DNA from 2 places in the Virgibacillus sp. Bac330 genome. Region 1 is predicted to be linked to the other one. Evidence: predicted binding sites of a transcription regulator. Region 1 holds the regulator's gene; the other holds the start of a gene.

The links. Region 1 encodes LexA, which represses DNA repair genes until DNA is damaged. Its sites were predicted from a motif close to CGAACATATGTTCG; they were not measured.
Region 2: the regulator LexA is predicted to act here: its motif matches at 5,405-5,418, upstream of D9780_RS00435 (YolD-like family protein).

The regions. Positions count from the first base shown of each region.
Region 1 covers NZ_CP033048.1:1,847,355-1,858,596, reverse strand. Annotated here, with positions in the region: partial or broken gene D9780_RS08700 (N-acetylmuramoyl-L-alanine amidase family protein) at 1-194, shown strand, start outside; gene D9780_RS08695 (hypothetical protein) at 1,566-1,805, shown strand; gene ltrA (group II intron reverse transcriptase/maturase) at 2,373-3,635, shown strand; gene D9780_RS08685 (spore coat associated protein CotJA) at 3,887-4,114, shown strand; gene D9780_RS08680 (spore coat protein CotJB) at 4,119-4,370, shown strand; gene D9780_RS08675 (manganese catalase family protein) at 4,412-4,981, shown strand; gene D9780_RS08670 (dihydrolipoyl dehydrogenase family protein) at 5,361-6,701, shown strand; gene D9780_RS08665 (MerR family transcriptional regulator) at 6,971-7,792, shown strand; gene lexA (transcriptional repressor LexA) at 7,852-8,475, opposite strand; gene D9780_RS08655 (YneB family resolvase-like protein) at 8,754-9,398, shown strand; gene D9780_RS08650 (DUF896 domain-containing protein) at 9,587-9,820, shown strand; gene tkt (transketolase) at 9,921-11,242, shown strand, end outside.
Region 2 covers NZ_CP033048.1:89,370-100,611, forward strand. Annotated here, with positions in the region: gene D9780_RS00380 (AraC family transcriptional regulator) at 1-337, opposite strand, end outside; gene D9780_RS00385 (NAD(P)-dependent oxidoreductase) at 546-1,430, opposite strand; gene D9780_RS00395 (GNAT family N-acetyltransferase) at 1,813-1,971, shown strand; gene D9780_RS20895 (hypothetical protein) at 1,981-2,145, shown strand; gene D9780_RS00400 (hypothetical protein) at 2,145-2,348, shown strand; gene D9780_RS00405 (hypothetical protein) at 2,430-2,756, shown strand; gene D9780_RS20900 (hypothetical protein) at 2,947-3,099, shown strand; gene D9780_RS21560 (hypothetical protein) at 3,320-3,391, shown strand; gene D9780_RS00415 (hypothetical protein) at 3,361-3,654, shown strand; gene D9780_RS00420 (S-Ena type endospore appendage) at 4,058-4,441, opposite strand; gene D9780_RS00425 (S-Ena type endospore appendage) at 4,641-5,012, shown strand; gene D9780_RS00435 (YolD-like family protein) at 5,655-5,969, shown strand; gene D9780_RS00440 (TraR/DksA C4-type zinc finger protein) at 6,285-6,950, shown strand; gene D9780_RS00445 (zinc ribbon domain-containing protein) at 7,375-7,518, shown strand; gene D9780_RS00450 (zinc ribbon domain-containing protein) at 7,930-8,700, opposite strand; gene D9780_RS00455 (S1C family serine protease) at 8,956-10,311, opposite strand; gene D9780_RS00460 (response regulator transcription factor) at 10,962-11,242, shown strand, end outside.

The DNA.
Region 1 (11,242 bases):
ACTTTGATAAAGCATACGATCGTTATGTTTGGTATCATGCTTATCTTTGTAAAAAATATGAGTTGAATCCAAAAAAGGACATTGTTGCGCATTCAACGCTTGACCCTAGCCGCAGGAGTGACCCACAAAGTTGGCTAGAACCAAATCGTGTAAGTTGGGCAGAATTTATAGCTGATGTTTATAATTACTATCTTCATTGGGAGGATGAAATTGAGTTAGAGCCCAAGCCATCCAAGCCGGCAAAACCAGAAGGTGTTAGAGCTATAGGAACGGATTTAACAGGAGCTCGTATAAAAAATGTTTACATTGAAAATGTAAATTACTATGACACTCCAAGGTGGAACAACCCATCTGGCACTTTTAAACCTGGTCATGGTTGGATAATTGTTGATAAATACCTTGTTCATGGATCACCTATGTATCAAGTGAAAAATAGTAAGGGTGATAATAAATATTTTATTACGGCACACCCAAAATTTGTGCAAGTTGTTGGCAGTATGTCTAATGAGTCCGGCCAACGTATTAACCAAACAATGAAAGCTGGTGACAAGGTATATCTTCGTAATACAGCTAAGAGATATTACACAGGCCAGACCATACCGTCAAAGTATAAAGGAAAGAGGTATACTGTGCAACAGGCGGAGCCAAACAAAGTACTCCTTCAAGAACTTTACTCTTGGGTGTACAAAAGAGATTTACAAGGGTATTATAATGAATCAATGGATACACTTGCTAGCTTTATTGATAAACGAGTAGAATCTATTCACAATGGTAAGCTTCGTTTTTATAAACAACCTTCTTGGTCGGATAAACATGTTGTTGGCCATCTAGAGAAAGGAGATGGTTTTCCAACCATCATAAACAAATTAAAAGTTGGTAATGGCTACCAGTATAAGGTTAAAAATAGCAAAGGCGTAATTTATTATGTTACAGCAAGTAATAAATACGTTAGAGTAGAATAGTATACGAAGTACTCGTGTCGATAATAACCCAACTGTTAAAATAAATTCTAACAGTTGGGCAGTATTTTTTGCATGATAGAATATCGCTATAACTTAGATATTCCTAGGAGACTAACAAGTTTATCAAGGATGGTGGAAGGGCTTTCTTGTAAAATATATCTCTCTTTCAAAATGTAGTTTTTTACTTGTCTAGAGTATGTACGCTTGCGCTTAAAGCGTGCTTATCTATACATGTGCATAAATATTACAACTTAGCATGTTGACCTATATTCGCATGAATTGGGTAGCCAAAAGCTAGCTACTACAAGGGCCGGCTGATTATAATTTATAATGGGGATAAAATGCGTACAATAAATGATCGTTTTTGTACATTTTAAAAATAGCATTTATAGTAGCAGAACAAAAATAGATTATACACGTTTAGATTGGATTGAATCAAAAAATAGTTAGTTAGGCTACGATGGTAAGTACATAAGTGATTTTTGTAGTAATTATTTTATGTAATGAAACAACGTTTTATTTTAATGCTCTTTTTACGATAAGGTGTAAAACGAGAAAATTTATTAATTTTATCATATTATAGAAATAAAGGAGGTGTAAGGAGTGAAAAAATATACAATCACGTTTCATATGACAGATGGTACTGAAATTGTTACAGAGGAAGAGCGAGAAAGTAAAAAAGATTTTTTCTTTAGTTTAAAGCGCTATGATTCTAATTGGTACAAAAGTAAAAATACAATAATAAATTTAGACAATGTAAACAGCATTATCCTGAAAGAGCAATCAGATGGAATGCTGAAAACTGGTAATGAAGAAAAAGAATTACGAAATGTTGTATGGTGACGAAGCATATCAGTGCTTCGTTTCTTTGTGTGTGCCAGGCATGCACACATTCTCTAGGGTTCGAGTCCCGAACCACGAAGGCAGTAGTAGTGGTTAGCCTAAGACAAGGGTGTCTGGGGTGACCCAGAATCTGAAGGAAGTCGGCGGCAAATCTCCGCCCTTAGGAACACGAACTTCATAGAAGGCTAGGTGTACTTGGATGAGACTGCACAACAAGTCAAAGTCCTTACTGCCAAAGGGTACACAGAGTAAATGAAGTGGGGATATGGAGAGGAAGAATGTGTGCTTACCCCGGGAGATCTGACAGAAAAGCGGTGCACACGCCGTAACCGAACATGTAAGTGTTCGCTGAACTGTCAGAAGTCAGCCGAAGCCGTAGTACTAGATATTTCTAGGAAGGGCTGAATCATTGAAGAAGAATGGTCGCTTCGGAGTACGCAATACTTGATGAAGCAGAAACAAGAAAACCTTCCTAGTGAAGGAAGCGGTGAATCCCGTGGGGGACACTAGAAGGGCTGAGAGAAATTGCCACACAAGAAGAAAGAGCCATTCACGTAGGAGTTAGATATCATGTTGGAAAGCATTCTATCACGAGAAAACTTAATATGTGCACTGAAACGTGTCGAACGTAACAAAGGAAGCCACGGTGTGGATGAAATGCCCGTACAAAACCTACGAGCGCATCTCATGGAACACTGGGCTTCCGTTCGAGAACAACTCGAATCAGGTACCTACTATCCTCAACCCGTTCGCCGTGTCGAAATCCCGAAACCAAACGGCGGAGTGAGGAAGCTAGGAATTCCTACCGTGCTAGACCGTTTCATCCAACAAGCAATCGCACAAGTTCTAACAACCATCTATGACGCAACATTTTCTGAACATAGTTATGGTTTTCGCCCAAACAGACGAGGACATGACGCGGTTAGGAAAGCGAGAAGCTATATGAAAGATGGCTATCGCTGGGTTATAGACATGGATTTAGAGAAATTCTTTGATAAAGTACATCACGACCGATTAATGAGGAAACTGAGCCAAAAGGTCAAAGATCCGAGAGTACTTAAACTTATACGTAGGTATCTCCAAGCTGGCATTATGGAGGACGGAATCGTTCAACCAAACACAGAAGGAGCCCCTCAAGGCGGACCATTAAGTCCGTTGCTATCCAACATCGTTTTAGATGAGCTAGATAAAGAATTAGAGCGAAGGGGGCTCCATTTCGTCCGTTATGCGGACGACTGTAACATATATGTTCAATCGAGGAGAGCGGGATCGCGAGTGATGAAAAGTATCACTACATTTATCGAAGGAAAACTCAAATTAAAAGTAAATGAACAGAAAAGTGCAGTAGACCGCCCATGGAAGCGTAAATTCCTAGGATTTTCTTTCACATTCCATAAAGAGAACCCAAAGATTCGGGTTTCTAAAGAAAGTATCAAACGCTTTAAACAGCGTGTCAGAGAACTAACCTCAAGAAAGAAGTCTATGAATATGCAGGATAGAATCGCAAAGCTAAATCGATACTTAGTAGGTTGGCTAGGCTACTATCAGCTAGCAGAGACGCCCTCTATATTTGAAGTTTTGGATAGCTGGATTCGAAGAAGGATGCGAATGATACGCTGGAAAGAATGGAAGAAAGTCAAAACAAAATACAAGAATTTAATAAAACTTGGAATTAGTAAAGGAAAAGCATGGGAGTGGGCAAACACGAGAAAGGCTTATTGGCGTATAGCTAAAAGTCCGATCTTACATAGAGCATTAGGTGATCGATACTGGTCAAACCTAGGCTTAAAGAGTCTACATAAACGATATCAAACGATGCGTTGGACTTAAATGAAACCGCCGTATACGGAACCGTACGTACGGTGGTGTGAGAGGTCGGGGGTTAGTCGCCCCCTCCTACTCGATTTCATAAAGTCTTAATGGGATTTATAACAGCTATATTAGTATTTATCTATGTTGAGGGCACCTGCTAAACTTTGGTAGTGTACATTTTTGTCTGTATCATTAATAAGAATATAAGAATAAATGCAAGTTACAATCATATATATATATATAATAGACGATAAAGAAAGGAGACATTTATGTTTACGCAATATAAATACTGGAAACCGTATATAAGTCCGTATGATCCATGTAAACCCATTAAAGTGAAAAGTTATGCTACTCCACCTCAATTATATATGGGGTTTCAACCATATGGATTAGAACAATTTAACACTTCAAAAGAAGCGCTCTATCATGGTACACTTTGGCCTCAATTATATAGTCCTTATCCAGAACCTCATAAAGGAGACAAACAAGGTGAATAAGCAAATGCCTCCCGAATATTATCGGCAACTCGAAGAAATCCAAGCAAACGATTTTGTTCTAGTTGATTTAAACCTTTATTTAGATACCCATCCTAACGATCTTGAAGCTATTCAACAATTTAATAATTTATCAAAGGAAACGATGCAATTAAAAATGGACTTTGAAAAGAAATTTGGACCACTTATGCATTTTGGAAAAAGTTTTTCTGACTATCCATGGAATTGGAAAGATACCCCTTGGCCATGGCAAGTTTAAAATTATATAGATCATATCGTTTTGGATAGGAGGAAGACAAGATGTGGTATTATGAAAAAAAGCTACAATACCCAGTAAAGGTTAGTACGTGTAATCCAATGTTGGCAAAATTTCTCATTGAACAATATGGAGGAGCAGATGGAGAACTTGCTGCTGCATTGCGTTACTTAAACCAACGCTATACTATACCAGATAAAGTAGTAGGACTTTTAAATGACATTGGAACTGAAGAATTTGCGCATCTGGAAATGATTGCAACGATGATTTATAAATTAACGAAAGATGCAACTCCCGAACAATTAAAGCAGGCTGGTCTTGGCGAACATTTTGTTAATCACGATAGAGCGCTGTTCTACCATAATGCAGCAGGCGCTCCATTCACTGCCACTTATATCCAGGCCAAAGGAGATCCCATTGCCGATTTGTATGAAGATATTGCTGCGGAAGAAAAGGCACGGGCGACATATCAATGGATTATTGATATGTCTGATGATCCTGATTTAAACGATAGCCTGAAATTTTTAAGGGAAAGAGAAATTATACATTCACAACGTTTTAGAGAGGCTGTAGAAATTTTAAAAGAGGAAAGAGATCAAAAGAAAATATTTTAGTTAATATTTCCTATAAACGCTAGTTCATTAGACGGTAAAGGGCGAATAGTTACTTTACTTATTGTAAAATAAGACGGTTTCGCATTCTATACCTTGTTTAGAATATCATCAAAAAAGAGGAGTTCTGGAAGACAGAAACACGACGAAGTATATAGGTGGGTTGCGCATACTTTATACCGAGTGGCAAATATGCTACTACACTTCGGATGACCCTTGTGATCGCCATACAAAGTAAAACCTAAATATAACGGAAGAAAACAGATTCGAGTGAACTATCCAGTTTTGTAAGCCGGAGTATGGCAATACGTATTGACTCTGGAATCGTTCCATAGTTTATACTTACAAACATAGTAACTATAGATAAAGGAGTAGTTGTACAATGTTCACATATGATGTAGCAATAATTGGTGCAGGAGCAGGTGGTCTAAACACCGCTATGGAAGCAGCTAGTATGGGAAAAAAAGTTGTATTAGTTGACAAATATAAGCCAGGCGGAGAATGTACTTGGGCGGGTTGTATTCCAAGTAAAGCAATTATTCAACTTGCTGATGAAATTCATACGGCAAAAAAATATGCCAACATTGAAGTCGATGGGAAGCAAATAATGAGTAAAGTTCGTCAATTAATAAAAAAAGCGCATCAAGCGGAGGCAGTAGAGCAATTACAGGCTGCAGGTATTGAATATATTCAAGGTGATGCGAAAATTAACGATCAACATAGCATACGTGTAGTCGATAAAATCATTACTGCTGAAAATATAGTTATTGCCACTGGATCAAGAGCACTTATCCCTTCTATTAAAGGAATTGATCAGGTTAACTATTTAACAAATGAGAACGTCTTTCAGCTTGAAGATTTACCAAAAAATCTAATCGTTGTAGGGGGCGGCCCTATCGGTGTTGAATTAACGCAAGCTTTTCAACGGTTAGGAGTGCAAGTAAAACTAGTTGAAATGGCTGACCGTATTTTGTTTAGAGAGGAAAAGGGCTTAGCACACCAGCTCCAGAGTACGTTGGAAGAGGAAGGGGTGCAACTGTATACATCTGCGAAGGCGCTTGAAGTAAAACAAGCAAATGGTACTACAACACTAACTATAAATAGGAACGATGTACTTGAACATATTGAAGCAGAACATATATTGTTTGCCTTAGGTAGAAAGCCGAATATAGAAAATATTGGTTTAGATGATTTGGGGATTTGCTATACTAACAAAGGCATTGAAGTTAATGAATATAATGAAACTTCAGTTCGCAACATTTATGCTGTAGGAGATGCGGTTGGTCCTTATTTATTTTCTCATATGGCTGGCTTTCAAGCTAAACAGGCAATGCGACATGCATTTTTAGAAATGCATACCCCCATAGAGCAACACCCAGCTTGGTGCACCTTCACACATCCAGAATTGGCTAGAACAGGGATGACTGAAAATGAAGCAAGGGAGAAATTTCAAGACAAGTTTAATGTTTATACAGTAAGCTATTCTGAATTAGATAGGGCTGTTGTTGATCAAAAGACAACTGGAGAAGCCAAAATAATTTGTGATCAAGATGGGTTTATAATTGGAGCGAGTATTTTAGGGGAAAGAGCCTGTGAGTTATTAGGCGAATTGCAACTTATGAAAACATTCCATATTCCCTTCCGTAAACTAAAAGATACAATTCATCCATATCCGTCTTATAGTGAAATTCTGACACAGTTAAGCAACGTAGCTACTGAGTAATTGAAATAAAAGCGTTTCTTCAATACCATATGTTAACCTCAAGTCTTGAATAAACGAATTCAAGCAGGTACCCTTTTATAGTACTAGAGAAAAAGACTTGTATTCATTATACAGGTCTTTTTCAATTTTTTCTTCCTTTTTTGTCTTATTAAGTTGTGTAACGTCCGTTGATAAATTTAGAATTGTAACGTATTCTATAGTATGTTAGATAACATCTACACACCTTATGCTAGTCGCTTTTAAAGACAAAACAAAGGAGTTTTTAACATATGGCTGAAAAATATTTTAAAACAGGAGACATAGCCAAATTTCATGGGGTGTCTAGTGACACAGTGCGTTATTATGATAAAGAGAATTTAGTTACTCCTTCTGTTGTTAAAGATAATAGATATAGGTATTATTCTTTGAATGATGCTTTAAAGTTTAGTAATGTGACTTGGTTGCGTGAACTAGGTGTACCTTTAAAAGCAATTAAGAACTGGCTTGATTATAAAGATTTGACAGATGTATCGGGATTTAACGAGACTTATTTAGAGACATTATTGCTAGAGAGAGAGTTATTAGATAAAAAAATTTATTTTTTACAAGAGTTAAATAGAAGACTAGCCTCTTTTCAAACAAAACCAAATATGTGGGAAGTAGTTAAGGATAATTACATATTTACTTGTAAAGGATTTAACTTTACAGCTGATGATAAAGGATTCAATATTAATGAATCCAACCTGTATGATTCCCAAGAAGATGTTTTTTGGAATAAAACTTTGATGATTGTTTATCAAAACAACTTAAGGGATTTTCATCATCCTAAAAAAGGAGAAGTATATTGCTCTAACATTATTTCTAGTATCGATCAAGATATCAAAAAAATTAGTTTTCCAACAGCACTTCGTTATAATTTTGTAGGCAATCCCTTCTCTAATATGAGAAAGATGCAAGAAATCTTGAAAGAAGCAAAGCAACATGCCACTACGCATCAGTTGTGCCTCGAAGAATACTGTTATTCATTGTTTTACCTTTCGCAAATTAAGGAAAAGAGCCCCGTTTACTATGTGCATATTTATTGTCCTGTTCATTATACAGGGGAATATTGACAGAACAAAATTCATAGTAACCCAATATTTATACACTAAAAACTGCCAATTGGCAGTTTTTAGTGTATATGTCGATACAATCCAATAACTTTCCCTAAAATGGTTACATTATCGTATACAAGCGGCTCCATCGTTGCATTTTCTGGTTGTAATCGTATATGATCTTTTTCTTTAAAAAAACGTTTTACGGTTGCTTCATTATCTGCTGTCATTGCAACAACAATTTCACTGTTTTGTGCTGTGTTTTGCTGTTTAACGATTACCATATCTCCATCTAAAATTCCGGCTTCAATCATACTCTCTCCTTCAATCACTAAAACAAATAGACTATCATCAGGGTTAGCTGTATTTGCAGGAAGTGGAATATATTCTTCAATATTTTCTACAGCTGTTATAGGTAATCCTGCTGTTACTTTTCCGATAACAGGCGCATAAAGTGCTTCTTCTTTTGGAATAGGATTCTCTTCTTCCAAATGTAAGATCTCAATTGCTCTTGGCTTTGTAGGGTCGCGTCTAATATAGCCTTTGTCTTCAATTCTAGCTAAATGCCCGTGAACAGTCGAGCTAGATGCCAAACCCACAGCCTTGGCAATTTCTCTTACAGATGGTGGATAACCTTTTTGCATTACTTCATCTTTTATATAATCTAAAATCATTTGTTGCCTTTTGGAAAGTTTAGTCATGAATCTATCACCTCGCACATAATATTAATTAACCTTAGTTTACCATTAGATAAAACTTCGCGCAAACATTCGTTCGAAAAAACGCTTGACAAGATCATATGTTCGAGTATAATAAGTGTATAAAACGAACAAAAGTTCTATATTGTATAAGGAGGGCTATTAGATGTTTCAAAAACTGACCAAAACAGACGCATTCTATCTTGTAGCTTTTGCATTAACATTAGGTTTCTTATATTATTCTATTATAATGAGTTAATATGATAGAAGGAGTAAACATTGTGAAGGCAGTTGTATATTGTAGGGTAAGTACTGACAAAGAAACTCAAGAAACATCATTAATAAGACAAAAACAGGAGTTGGTTAAACTGGCAGCTGAATATCAACTTGCTGTGGTCGCTTGTATACAAGAGCAAGAGAGCGGATATAGTATCGATCGAGATGGGATATTTAAGATGTTAGAGATTTTTTCTCAAAAAAGGGCAGATTGTTTATTGATTCAAGACGAGACTCGGTTAGGTAGGGGAAATACAAAAATTGCCCTTTTTCACCAGCTGCAGAAATTACATGTTCCAATTTATACAAGTTTTCATGGAGGAAAGTTAGAGTTATCGGAAGCAGATTCCATGGTGTTGCAGATCGTTGGAATTGTGGAGGAGTATCAACGCAAAATACATAATATGAAGATAAAAAGAGGGATGAAGCAGGCGATTGCAAAAGGTTATGATCCTACTTTAAATCTTTCGAATAGAAATGAAGCCCCAGGAAGGCAAAGATTAGAATTTCCTGTTGAAGAAGTTATTAATTTACGCCAAACTGGTCTGACGTTTAAAGAAATTGCTAATACATTAAATGGTCTAGGTTACAATGTATCAAAGGCTACTGTCCATAGACGCTATCAAGAATACAAAAGCAAACAAAAATAAAATTATTCTCAGAAGGACAAGTTCTTTGCCCTTCTCTTTTTTATATGGTACTGTAAATAAATCATGTTGATAAGCACACCTATTTTATCTCAATGACATCTCTTGTACAATGAAAGAAAGTGCAATTTTTGTCAACGAAAACTTAACATTTAACGGAATGAAAATATATGCTGAGGGAGGGTAGATGGATGCTATCAAAAGGTAAGATCGAACGTATTAATGAGCTTGCAAGAAAATCTAAAGCGGACGGACTAACTATTTCTGAACAAAACGAACAAAAAAAATTACGTCAGGAATACTTACAGGGTGTAAGAAAATCATTTAAAAATCAGTTTAAAACAATGAAAGTAGTTGATCCAGAGGGAAATGATGTAACACCGAAAAAAGTAAAAGATTTACAAAAAAAGCACAACAATAAGTAGTAATACCTATTTTGCTATAAGTGCATGATTTCACTTGTAGCAAAATAGGTTTCATTATAGAATGAGTATAGGCATGATTATGAAAGGAGTTTTTACTGAAATGGTAAATACAATTGAGCAGCAATCTATTAATACAATCCGGACATTGTCTATTGACGCTATTGAACATGCAAATTCTGGGCACCCAGGTCTCCCAATGGGAGCAGCGCCAATGGCTTATACGTTATGGACTGACTTTATGAACCATAACCCAAAAAATTCAAAATGGTTTAATCGTGATCGTTTTATTTTATCAGCAGGCCATGGATCTATGTTATTGTACAGTTTACTACATTTATCTGGTTACCAAGTATCCATGGATGATCTAAAATCCTTTCGACAGTGGGGATCTAAGACGCCCGGACATCCTGAAGTTCATCATACGGATGGAGTAGAAGCAACTACTGGGCCTTTAGGACAAGGTATTGGTATGGCTGTCGGTATGGCAATGGCAGAAGCACATTTGGCTGCTAAATTTAATCAAGAAGATATTGCGGTGGTGGATCACTTTACATATGCAATAGTGAGCGATGGCGATCTAATGGAAGGTATCTCTCATGAGGCTGCGTCTTTAGCAGGACATCTGGGATTAAGTAAACTGATAGCACTTTATGATTCTAATGATATTTCTTTAGATGGGGATTTAAATAAATCTTTCTCTGAAGATATTGAAAAACGTTTTGCATCATACGGCTGGCAAGTATTAACTGTCAAAGATGGTAACGATGTCAATGAAATTAGACAAGCTATTAAAGCAGCGCAAGAAAATCAAGAACAACCAACTTTAATTGAAGTGAAAACTATCATTGGATATGGGTCTCCAAATAAATCTGCTTCGGCAGCTTCTCATGGCGCTCCATTAGGTGAAGATGAAGTGAAACTGACAAAAGAATTTTATAAATGGACACACGAAGAAGATTTCTATGTGCCCGAAGAAGTATATGAAGATTTCAACCAAAAAATAGTTAAAAGAGGTGTTGAAGAGGAGGAAAACTGGAATCAACATCTAGCAATGTATAAAGAGAGGTACCCAGAATTAGCTAATCAGTTTGAGCTTGCTCTCAACGGTGAACTTCCTGCAGATTGGGACAAAGAGCTTCCAGTTTTTGAACCGGAACAAGATACACTAGCTACAAGGGCATCTTCTGGAAAAGTATTGAACGCTATTGCTAAAACCGTTCCAAACTTCTTTGGTGGTAGTGCTGACTTAGCCGGCTCAAATAAAACTACCATGAACGGGGAAGATGATTTCTCTCGTAAAAACTATGCTGGTAGAAATATTTGGTTTGGTGTACGAGAGCATGCAATGGGCGCAGCTTTAAATGGTATGGCATTACACGGTGGATTAAATGTATTCGCTGGTACTTTCTTTGTGTTTAGTGA
Region 2 (11,242 bases), 1.8 Mb from region 1:
TAGCTTTGTACGCTTTGGCAATATCTTTAGCTGTGTGATTGATGTTATAAACAACGTATTTTCCTCCAGAAATCCAACCTTCGCGAATGGCTCTATCCTCTTGTAAAAGGTATTCCTCAGAGAGGGTGATACCCACATCAAATCGGCAATTTTTAGGTGATGTTTTTTTCGGGTTATCCTGAGGTATAGCAAAAATAGTTGCAGATGGAAGGAGACTCTTTTCCGTAGCCCATTTTTTTAAACGCTCCATTACTTGCCTATTTTCGCGACCATAGGGGCCGGTTCGTCGCATAAAAGCAATTCGTTGCTTTGGAATAATTTCTATTTTGGATTCCATTATACCTTTCTCCCTTCCTTTCCATTGTTTGTACAATACAAGTGTAATTTGCTTTAAAATGTAAAACAACTAAATTTTTAAAAAATTTAATAGGGATAAAGCTATAACTTTTCACTCAAAAATGCTTCCTATTACTTGCAAACGTGACAAAAATAAAAACAGAAGGATAGCGTAAGGTTTATGCGTTATCCTTCTGTATGAAAAATTATTACGGTGAGGAAAATAATTTGATTAAGGCTTGTGTGCCACTATCTGCTTCTCCTTTTGCTTCAAGCTCCTCGTAAAGCTTTAACGATAGAGCTAATCCAGGTGTAGACAGTCCTAGCTCTTCTGCTGATTCTAGTGCGATTTTCATATCTTTAATAAAGTGCTTTACATAAAATCCTGGTGCATCATCTTCTTTGATCATGCGTGGTGCAAGATTAGAAAGTGACCAGCTTCCAGCCGCGCCAGCTGTTATACTATCAAGCACTAACTCAGGGTTAAGTCCTGATTTTTTTGCATAAGCAATGGCTTCGCATACGCCAACCATATTAGAAGCAATCGTTATTTGATTCGCTAATTTGGTATGTTGTCCAGCTCCAGCTTCTCCTTGCAAAATGATGTTTTCGCCCATTGTTTGCAATAATGGGAGTATATCTTTGTATGCTTTTTCTTTTCCACCGACCATAATGGTTAGTTTGCCATTTTTGGCACCGATATCACCACCAGATACAGGCGCGTCTAATGCATAGCACCCTTTTTCTTCTGCTTCGCTTTCAATTTGCTCTGCTAGTTTAGGTTTAGAAGTTGTCATATCCACTAAGTAAGTACCTTGAGCTACATTTTTTAAAATACCTTGGTCGCTAAAATAAACTTCTTCCACATCACTTGGATAGCCTACCATCGTAATAATGACCTTGCAGTTCTTTGTTAAATTGGCAATGGAATCTTCCCAATCCGCGCCAGCGTTAATTAAGCTCGTAGCTTTTTGCTTTGTGCGTGTATAGATGGAAACGTGGTATCCTGCGTTCATAATTCGCTTTGCCATGCTCGCCCCCATGACGCCAGTACCTATAAAACCAATTCGATCCTCATATGTAAGCAAAATCATTCTCCTTTCCATTGGCACTATATATTACATTCATTCGACAAAAAATGGGAAAATCCTGTTATTCTATCTAGAAATAATGAAGGAGAGGACATGATATGAGGTGGAGAAAAAATCTTTTCAAGAACTTGACCAACTGGAACTATATACTTAATTAAAGTCTCGAGTGAATGTATTTGTAGTCGAACAGCAATGCGCATATCAAGAAATAGACCCATATGCTTTAAAAGCAACACATTTGTGGCTTCAAGATAACCAAAATTTAGTAGCATACGCAAGATAACTTCCTGCTGGTAGTAAATATGTAGAAGCTTCTATAGGTAGAGTCCTTGTGACAAAAGCTTACTGGGATAGGGTATATGGAAAAGAATAAATGGAGGAAGCGATGAAATATACAGTGAATCATTTTAAAAACAATATTAAGATTCAAGCCCAACAGCATTTAAAGGCGTTTTATCAAGCATTTGGTTTCAAACAGGTATCCACTGCGTACTTAGATGATGGGATTTGGCATATTGAAGATGTAGAAGAATTTAAAAAGTAACAGGAAGATTTGTACAATGAGCATTTTGTTATTGATGAAAACCTAGAAGGTGCACTGCAAATGATTGAAAAGGTGGTACTAGATTATGACAAAGAATTAAGCAATAAAGGTTCGTTTATACACGATTACATTTGCCAGCAATTTGAAGAATCTAAAGAGGAGGATAATCAGTAATGATTGAATATCAAATCAACAGTACAAGATATGAAGTACGTATTGATTTTAGAGCAATTGACGAGTATGGGCAGATTAATTTACATGGATACGTGCCTGTGACGATGCAAGAGTTTTTTGCAAATAGCTCTAGCATGGATAGTTTAGCTGGGTTAGTGGAGCAAAAAGTTAACGAGAGATTAAGTACGACAGACGCTGAATAGGTTTTATTTTTATGCAGGGAAAATCAAATATGTATAGAAATAATTACTAAAGTCGGTAAAATAACAAGGGAGTGTATTAAAATGGAACCAATTGAAAAAAGATATAGAAACATTGAAGATTTAACATTTGAAGAAGCGAAGGAGATTTTAGAAAAAGCCGGATACAAAACTTATAATAGGGTATTTGATAGAGGGGATGAACTTTTAGTTGATGATAAAACATCATATGGTGTTTTAATTCCTGAAACCACACCCGAAGAATTATTAATTGCAGATGATATAGATCCTAAATTTTACTCTTTTGATACACAATCTATGAATTCTATTGTAGCTAAAGTGGCTCAAACTTTATTGCAGCGCGTTGAAGAGTTAGAGAAAGAAGTCGCAGAACTTAAAGCCAATAAATAAACTAAATGAATGCTAAAGCATCTCAAACGAGGTACTTTTTTATGTCTTATGTAGGGGGAAATATGAGTGAACAAAGACCATGGTACACCAACAAGGATTTATTCGAACAAATAAACTCCATGCGTGGTGACTTTAGAGACTTGAGCAATGAAATGCAAAAAACGAGAAAATTATTAAAAAGTATAACGGGTTGCGTGAAGAAATCGGTGTCGTTAAAGCAAAAGTAGAACGCATTAAAAATAGAACAGAAGGTAAAAAAACATTTGCAGAAGCTATTCGCCTATGGGGTGGATGGCTTTTTGCTTTGGTTACGTTAGAAGTATTACTTATTGATAAATTTTAAGGGGTACAAAAGAAACAGACTTTGATGATTATATAAACGATGAGATAATAATCATAATGAAAGTGTAGTAGCAATGACGGAATGAAGAGGCTTTACTATTTTTGGTAAACGACTAGTCTAATCGGACGAGTCGTTTTTCATTTGTAAAATTTTAAAAAAGGGGGTGACCTATGAAAATTAATTGAAAGTAAGGTTGAAAAAGAAGTCTATTTGGTTGGCCTTGGTTCCTGCAATTGTATTACTAATTCAGATAGTTACTAATTGGTTCGTACAGATCCACAAAGTTGGTTAGAACCAAACGGCATAAGTTGGGCAGAATTTATTGCAAATGTATACGATTATTACCGCAATTGGGGTGACAGTGGCGTACAAGCAAAACCATCTAAGCCTAACAAACCAGCAAATAAATTCATCTCTAAAATGGCTGAGGAAGTTATTGCTGGTAAACATGGTAACAGTCACGATGCTAGACGTAAATCACTAGGGATTGCTCAAGCTAAGTATGACAAGGTGCGCAAAGAGGTTAACCGTAGATCAGGCATTAAAAGCATCTAAACCAAAAGGTAAAACTGTTGCCCAGATGGCGCAAGAAGTCATTGACGGCAAGCATGGTAAATGGACATGCTAATAAGCGTAAGTCTTTAGTTAAGTCTTTAGGTGTTTAGTTCTTCCGTATACAACGAAGTTAAAGCAGAGGTGAATAGACGGTTGAGTGGTAAATCTACCACATCCAGCAAACAAAAATCAAAATTGTTTAGTCCTAGACAAAAAGTAACGGTCAAAAAAAATCTGCAAGCAAATTTGCGACTGGCGAATCGATTGCTGATTTTGTTAAGGGTAACTCATACACGGTTAAACAGGTTAATCAGATCGTGTGCTACTTGATGGTATTATGTCTTGGGTGCGAAAAAAAGATGTGTATTGATTTTAAAAAGCTTACTCCTTTTATTGGCGTAGGTTATTTAGAATTCATATGCATTTTTGGCCGTTTACATGCAGAATCAGATTTTTTTCTTTTTGTTATAATTTCATAATTTAAACAATATTTACCTTTGCATGGCATTTGACTAGAACCATTTACACAAGTCAATTCAATTTCTATAAAGTCATCTATAGCAAATGTTCTACTACTTCCTTTCATTATAAAGTATATTTTTTGGCAATAATTACTGTCTTTTATGGTGATCATTAGTTTTTCTGCGCATCCCGACTGATAAAAAACTGTTAAAGACCCTTTTGCTTTGTTTTTATGATGATCGATGACATTAAATATTTCTGTACAACCTAATTCGCAAGGTACTTGAAAATTACCGCACGCGCTATCCTTATAGGAATTATTCAAGAGTAAATCCCCCTTTAACTGATATTAAATATTCACAACTAGAAATATGGTCTAATACTATTGAATGTTAGTACACTATCTTTTGACATAATTCAAATTAATCAATTTTAAATAATTATATGGAACAGGGCTAAAGTTGAAGCAAAGTATTTGTTTCAGCATTAATTGTTATTGAAGGAGAAAAAGGAGGGGTAAGTATATGGGTAATTGTTGTTGCTGTCCAGACAGAGGAAATGGTGAGCTTTTAACTGATGAAGTGTGTGGGAATTTTACTATTGCTTGTGGAGAATCTGATGATGTTTATTTTTCCCAACAACCTGTTACTGGAACAGTGAGTGTTTTTTATGATAACGGGTGTGCTGCTAATTTAATTGTAACCGTTTTTAACGGTGCCACAGAAGTTGCGGACTTTCAAGTTCCAAATTCTCCACTAAGTAATGTTGGTAATACTCGTGCCGTGACATTTTTTGAAGCTTTTGATCGAGTTCAAATAACTTGCACGGATAATTCTCCACCCGCAAATGCCTGCACAGGGAAATTTTGCATCACTGCTCATTATCCTTCTAGTTAATTTATATAAAATTTAAAAGTGGATAATGTATTGTCTTCCTTTTAAATTTTATTATGTTTTGTGTAAAAGGAGATTTAATGACATTAATTTCTTCTGTGCCTAATAGGTCATTTGATATGAATACGCAGAGCCAACAAGCAGGAAGTATATCGTCTTCAAATCCAACTGATGTATTTAGCGGAGTAGTCAGAGTTACTACAGGAAATAATAAAACTGTAATTTCTTTTTGCCAGGTATCTAGTGTAGATAGAAATACTCACAGTGTAAAAAAGATATTTATGATGATTCTCAACCCGCCTCCTATAGATATAATGAAACGAATTGCGAGGAGGTGGTATTTTTTTGTTTTCCATAAAATAACACGTACATTAGTTCAGTTTTGTGATACACTAAGAACAAACGTTCTGAGTTGGTGTAATCATTGTAGGCTTATTTAAAAATTCATTAGATAACAAGCAAAAGATCATCATCTTTTATATGGATAGCAATAATCAAGTAACTGAGCTATATATTTGAGTGATCAAAATAAAGGAAAATAGTATTTTAGCCTATTGCTTTTATCGTAAACAAGTACGAACATTTAACATTTAACATTGAAAATATATTGTCAGCAGGAAAAGTGAGAAAGAAGGTTGTTTCATAATGGTTAATGATCGTGGCTCTATCAAGTGGACATCTATCATGATGCCAGAACATATTGAAATGCTTCAAGAAATGTGGAAAGAACAAGAACACAAGGAAAAACCTATATTAGATGAACAGCAGCAAGAGGAAATAAACACTAAACTGTTAATGGCTGTAGTTAATGATCTTACAGTCGAATTAAGGTATTTTGATAAACATAATTTTTATAAAGTAAAAGGTAAGATAACCAGTATTAATAAACAAAATAAATACATAAGCATTGCTGGGCAACGTTTGCCTTTTGAATGCATTATGGATGTGTGGATAAAATAACCCCTCTATTTTAGAATGAGAGGTTTGAATTTTGTGAATAGAAGAAGAAAAAACTTTGGTTCTCGTCACATTGTATATGTGACTTTTTTAAAATGTCACAGGAATGTAACGGGAAAAAATAAAAAAATGAAAACAAGTCAAAAATACTATATATACAATGCCCAAAAAGGTTTAATATATACAGAAAAGCAATAAGAAGAAACAAGAAAACACCTATATTCTCATTTACATGATTTGGGAACAGAAATAAAGCATGTCACTCTCTTTTTTTGCGCATAGTATTAAAATAAACAGGATATAAAAGAGGGTGAAAAAATGATTAATGAACAGCAATTAGCAAATTGTAAACAGGCTTTACAAAATCGCCAATCCGAACTTATTTCCCATGTTCAAGAGCATACGGGGTTAACTTTAGAATCCGTGCAACAATCAAGTGGTGAATTGTCCAATTATGATAATCATCCTGCAGATACAGCATCCGAATTATTTGAAAGAGGAAAGGATGTCGCGCTTAATGAGCATGCTGAAAAGGAATTAGAAGATATTAATAAAGCTTTACATGCAATTGCAGAAGGTACTTATGGAATTTGCAAAGAATGTGGCAATGATATCCCTTATGAACGGCTTGAAGCTCTCCCAACTGCAGACCGATGTATGGAGCATACCGTACAAGATTCATTTAACCAAACGCGCACCATGGAAGAGGAAGTGTATAGCCCTAATATAAATCCTGATAAAATAAGTGATGAGACACAAGTTGGCTATGACGCTGAGGATGCTTGGCAGGAAGTTAGCCGTTATGGTACATCGGAAACATCTTCTGATTTTTACGGTGATAAGGCTAGTTATAATAAAATGTATCCGAATAGTGACGAACAAGTCGGCTATGTAGAAGATGTGGAAGGATATTTAGGTGCATCTTCTGATGGGAAATATACGGAACCTGTTATGGACCAAACAGATGATGAGTATGAACGATAAAGAATAAGCAAATCTTTATCTTTTAACGAAAAAATTATTTAGGTGCGGTTGTCTCTTCTTAACTTCTACAACCGGCATTTTTAACGCTTAAAGCTGGCTCTACAATGCTTTGTATTTGAGATTTAAAAATAGTCATAAATAAGATGGATGTAAGAAAGGGTCATTTTCTTTTGCGCGATAGATAAAAAAGGTAATAAATTTAAAATTAGTAAGCGCTGAGTTTTCTAAAAGTAAATGTTCATTTCTTGAAACCAAACTTCTATGAGAAACGTATTTTTATACTATAGGGGAGTAAAATTATTTTTAATAATAGTATAAGACAGACTAAGGCAAGACAAGTTTTTTTAATAGAGAGGTGATTAGATTGCAGCAAAAAGGTTGTTTAAAATGCGGAAGTACAAACGCTGATCAAAAGGAAGTGGCTATGACGGGAACCGGCTTGTCAAAGGTGTTCGACGTACAAAACAATCAATTTTTAGTCGTTTATTGTAAAGAATGTGGCTATTCGGAATTCTATAACAAGAAAAGTTCTAAAGGAAGCAATCTTTTTGATTTGTTTTTTGGGTGAAGATCAAAGTGCCCGTTCTCAATAACAGGCACTTTTTCACTATTATTACAAAATTTAGAAGATATGGATAAACTCACCAAGTTATTTAGTCACGTCCGGCTCCAACGCCCAGCAACTAGGCGACTTCACTCCATTGCCCTAAGCTAAGTCATCATCGGTTCGCCCTAAATAGGAAGTCCGACTAAAGGCGGGCTTGCCGGAGGGCGCCGGCATACTCCTGTTGCAGGAACATGATTCCTAAAACTTTCGTTGATTCGTTCCAGTCGCTACGTTGCTAACCGGGCGCCCCGAGCCTTTGTTCCTTGTTTAATACTGCTAACTGTTCCATTGTCCAGTTGCTCTAAAATAAGTCATTATCGTATACGAAAAAAAAGAAAAACAAAGACTGTCCGATAGCCTTTGTTTTTCTTATTAATAACCTTGGAAAAAATCGCCCATTAATCCTCCAAATAACCCCCCTAGTAATCTTCCTATCATATCTTGTAAAAGGAAAGACATGACTACAAAAGAAATGAAATAAAAGGCGATTAAAACATAAACTCTATCGTAACCGTGTTCTTTTTCTTTTGACTCAAGTAAAATAAACGATGGTATGAATATAACTGGGCCAAGTAAACTAATCGGAATAAGCACACTGAAAAAAGGGATTCTAATCCAAGTAAGTAAAATTCCAGCTAAAAAAATAAGAAGAAAAGGGATTGTATAAATTCCAACTTTTGTTACTGTTTCTTGCAAAGTCATATGTTGTGCTGTTAATTTTGTAGAAATGAAAGTTAATATAATTATAAAAGCAAATAGTAGAAGATATTGTATAAATGGGATGATAAATCCATCTAAAAAGCCAATATCCAAAAAATAACTACCTACTTGACTCGTTACTACCACATAGAAGCTTATGGTTACTGCAAGTGCGAATAAAACGATGCTTATGATGGCAGGAATGATATCTTGCTGTGTGGCAAATCGCGCCTTATGTGGAGATTTTAAGTAGTGCATGAAAAAACTTGCAAAATGTTTTCCTACTGTACTTACAGTTGAAGAAAAATCCCTATTGTTTAGTGTGGTATCAGATTGACTTTCCCCTTCTTCAGCTACTGCTGCTTCTTCAAGATTAAGATGTGCACCACAATTCTTACAAAACTTTCCTTCTTTTGTTTCGTGCTCACAATTCGGACAGATCATACCCTTCCTCCTTTAATTGTAATGAGAGATAGGCCTCTATTATAACAGCATTAGGTAAATTTGGTAAAATAAACATTTCATGTTATTCATTTACCTTATCTGCATTTCGCCTCTTAAGTATCTCATTTCGACATATTCTTGGAAAACCCCTGCTCTTAAGACAAAAGGAATGAATTCGGCATAGCTAAAATTAAGAGAAAATGGATTGCCTTAAAAAGCAGGTTATGATCCAATTGGACCGTAACCTGCTTTATTCTATCCTTCTTCTGTTGTGTTTTCACTTTTTGTCTGTTTTGCTTCCAGAGTTAGCTTGGTTGTTTCTTTTTGCCCATCTCGGTAATATTCAACATCTATTTTCTCACCAACAGAAGCATCAGAATATAAAAATTTCCGTAATTCTAAGATGGATGTCACGTCATTTCCATTAATTTTAGTGATCACATCAAATTGTTGTAGCCCAGCTTTGTCAGCAGGAGATCCGTTTTCCACGTTTGCAATAACCATCCCACCTTTTACATCTTCAGGTAATTGGATGTCTGTTCTATATTGAGGTGGTACTTGTTCAATGGCTGCCGTACTAATGCCGATTAGTGGACGTTCAATTTGACCTTTCTTTTCTAACTGTTCCACAATTGGAAGTGCTGCGTCTACAGGAATAGCAAAACCAATGCCTTCCACTTCCTGTCTGGCAATTTTCATTGAGTTAATTCCAACGACGGCACCCTTTTCATTGACGAGGGCACCACCACTATTGCCTGGATTGATAGCAGCATCTGTTTGGATAACCTCGGTAATCCAATCTGCTCGACTGTCTCCGTTTGTATCGATGGGTACAGAACGATCAAGTCCACTTATCACACCTTTCGTTACGGTGTTAGCGAATTCCATACCTAATGGATTTCCAATGGCTAAAACATTTTCCCCTATTTTTAAATCTTTAGAAGATCCCATGTTTGCAACGGTAGTGATAGGATCACCATCAATTTCTAACACGGCTAAATCTGTTAACTCGTCTGTACCTAACACGTTAGCATTTAAGCGTTCTTCAGAATAATTTAAAGCGACTTCTACTTCTTCTGCTCCTGCTACAACATGTTGATTTGTAATTACATACGCTTTGCTGTTTTCTTTTTTATAAATGATTCCTGAACCTGTACCTGCTTCTTGGCTTTCTGTCCAAATATCTTGCTGTTGCTTATTAATAACTCCAACAACTGCTTTAGAGGTTTCTTCGATATTTGTGGACACTTCTGAATCCTCAGAGGCGAGCGTTTTGACGACTTCTTGAGCTTTGTTATTTCCGTCTGTTGAAGCGGATCCATTTCCGTTGTCTTGTGTCATTGGAATAATATTTGTAAACATTAACACTGCTATGATAATAACAGATACAACACCACCAGAAATACCACCTAAAATAAAATGTAACAAGGACTTATTCGCTGTTTTTTTATTTCCTGTGGTGCTATCATAGCTCATATTTTGTTGCGTATTAGATTGTTCATCCGTTAGTTGGTGAGAATTTTGATTCTGGTTTAATTGTTGAGATGGAAGGTTTTCGTTATCGGTAAATCCGTTATGTTGATTCGTTTGTTCATTGTTTCTATCATCCATTTTCATCACCCTTTCAGACAGATTATAATGTCAGGCAAGAAACAGACATCAAAAGGCATCGAGGGGAGTAGGGGGGACGCTCAAAAGATGTCTGTTTTTCGCCTTGTATGGTGAACGGTTCCTTCACAAAGAGTGAAGTTCCGATTGATACTTTTAGTATACCCGCTTCCTTGGGGAATCATTTGGTATAACTGTGGAATAAATGTGTAAAGTTTAGGTGGAATGATCACATATAAATTGCTGCTATTCCGCTTGTTATTGGTATACCCCTAAAAATAATTTATTAATCGTTCTTGTAAGTTAATTTAACTTGCTATGAGTAGTTTCTATTGCTGAAGATCAGTTTGAGGGTATGGATGACAGAAGAATGATTTCAATCTACTGTCTTTCATTTGTTCTTGTTCATGAAGTTACTTCATTAATGGTACAATAACTAAAGAATAGAAAATTAAGCGGAGTGGTCATTTGAACTTCCTGCTGGACAAGCCTAATGGTAAGATACCCGTAAACTTAAATGTCCTTTTCCATAAGAGATGTTTCGATTTGCCACAGACGTATTAGAAATTCTGCAAGGAAAACCCATTTTTAATGAAGTTTTCTTTTCGTTATGTGAAAATAGAGACAAAGAATGAAGAGAAAGGTGAAAAAAAATGAATCATCATATCGGAATTGTTGAAGATGATCCTAATATACGTAATATTGTTGCGGCCTATTTAAAAAAAGAAGGTTTTACAGTTACATTGTTGGAATCAGCTGAAGCTGCCTGGGAGCTTTGGAAAACAGAGCCTCCGGGTATGTGGATATTAGACATTATGCTTCCAGGAATGGACGGCTATGAGTTTTGTAAAAAAATTCGCATGGAAAGTGAAGTTCCCATCATTATTATTTCCGCGAAGGACGAAGAAATTGATAAAATCCTTGGTTTGGAGCT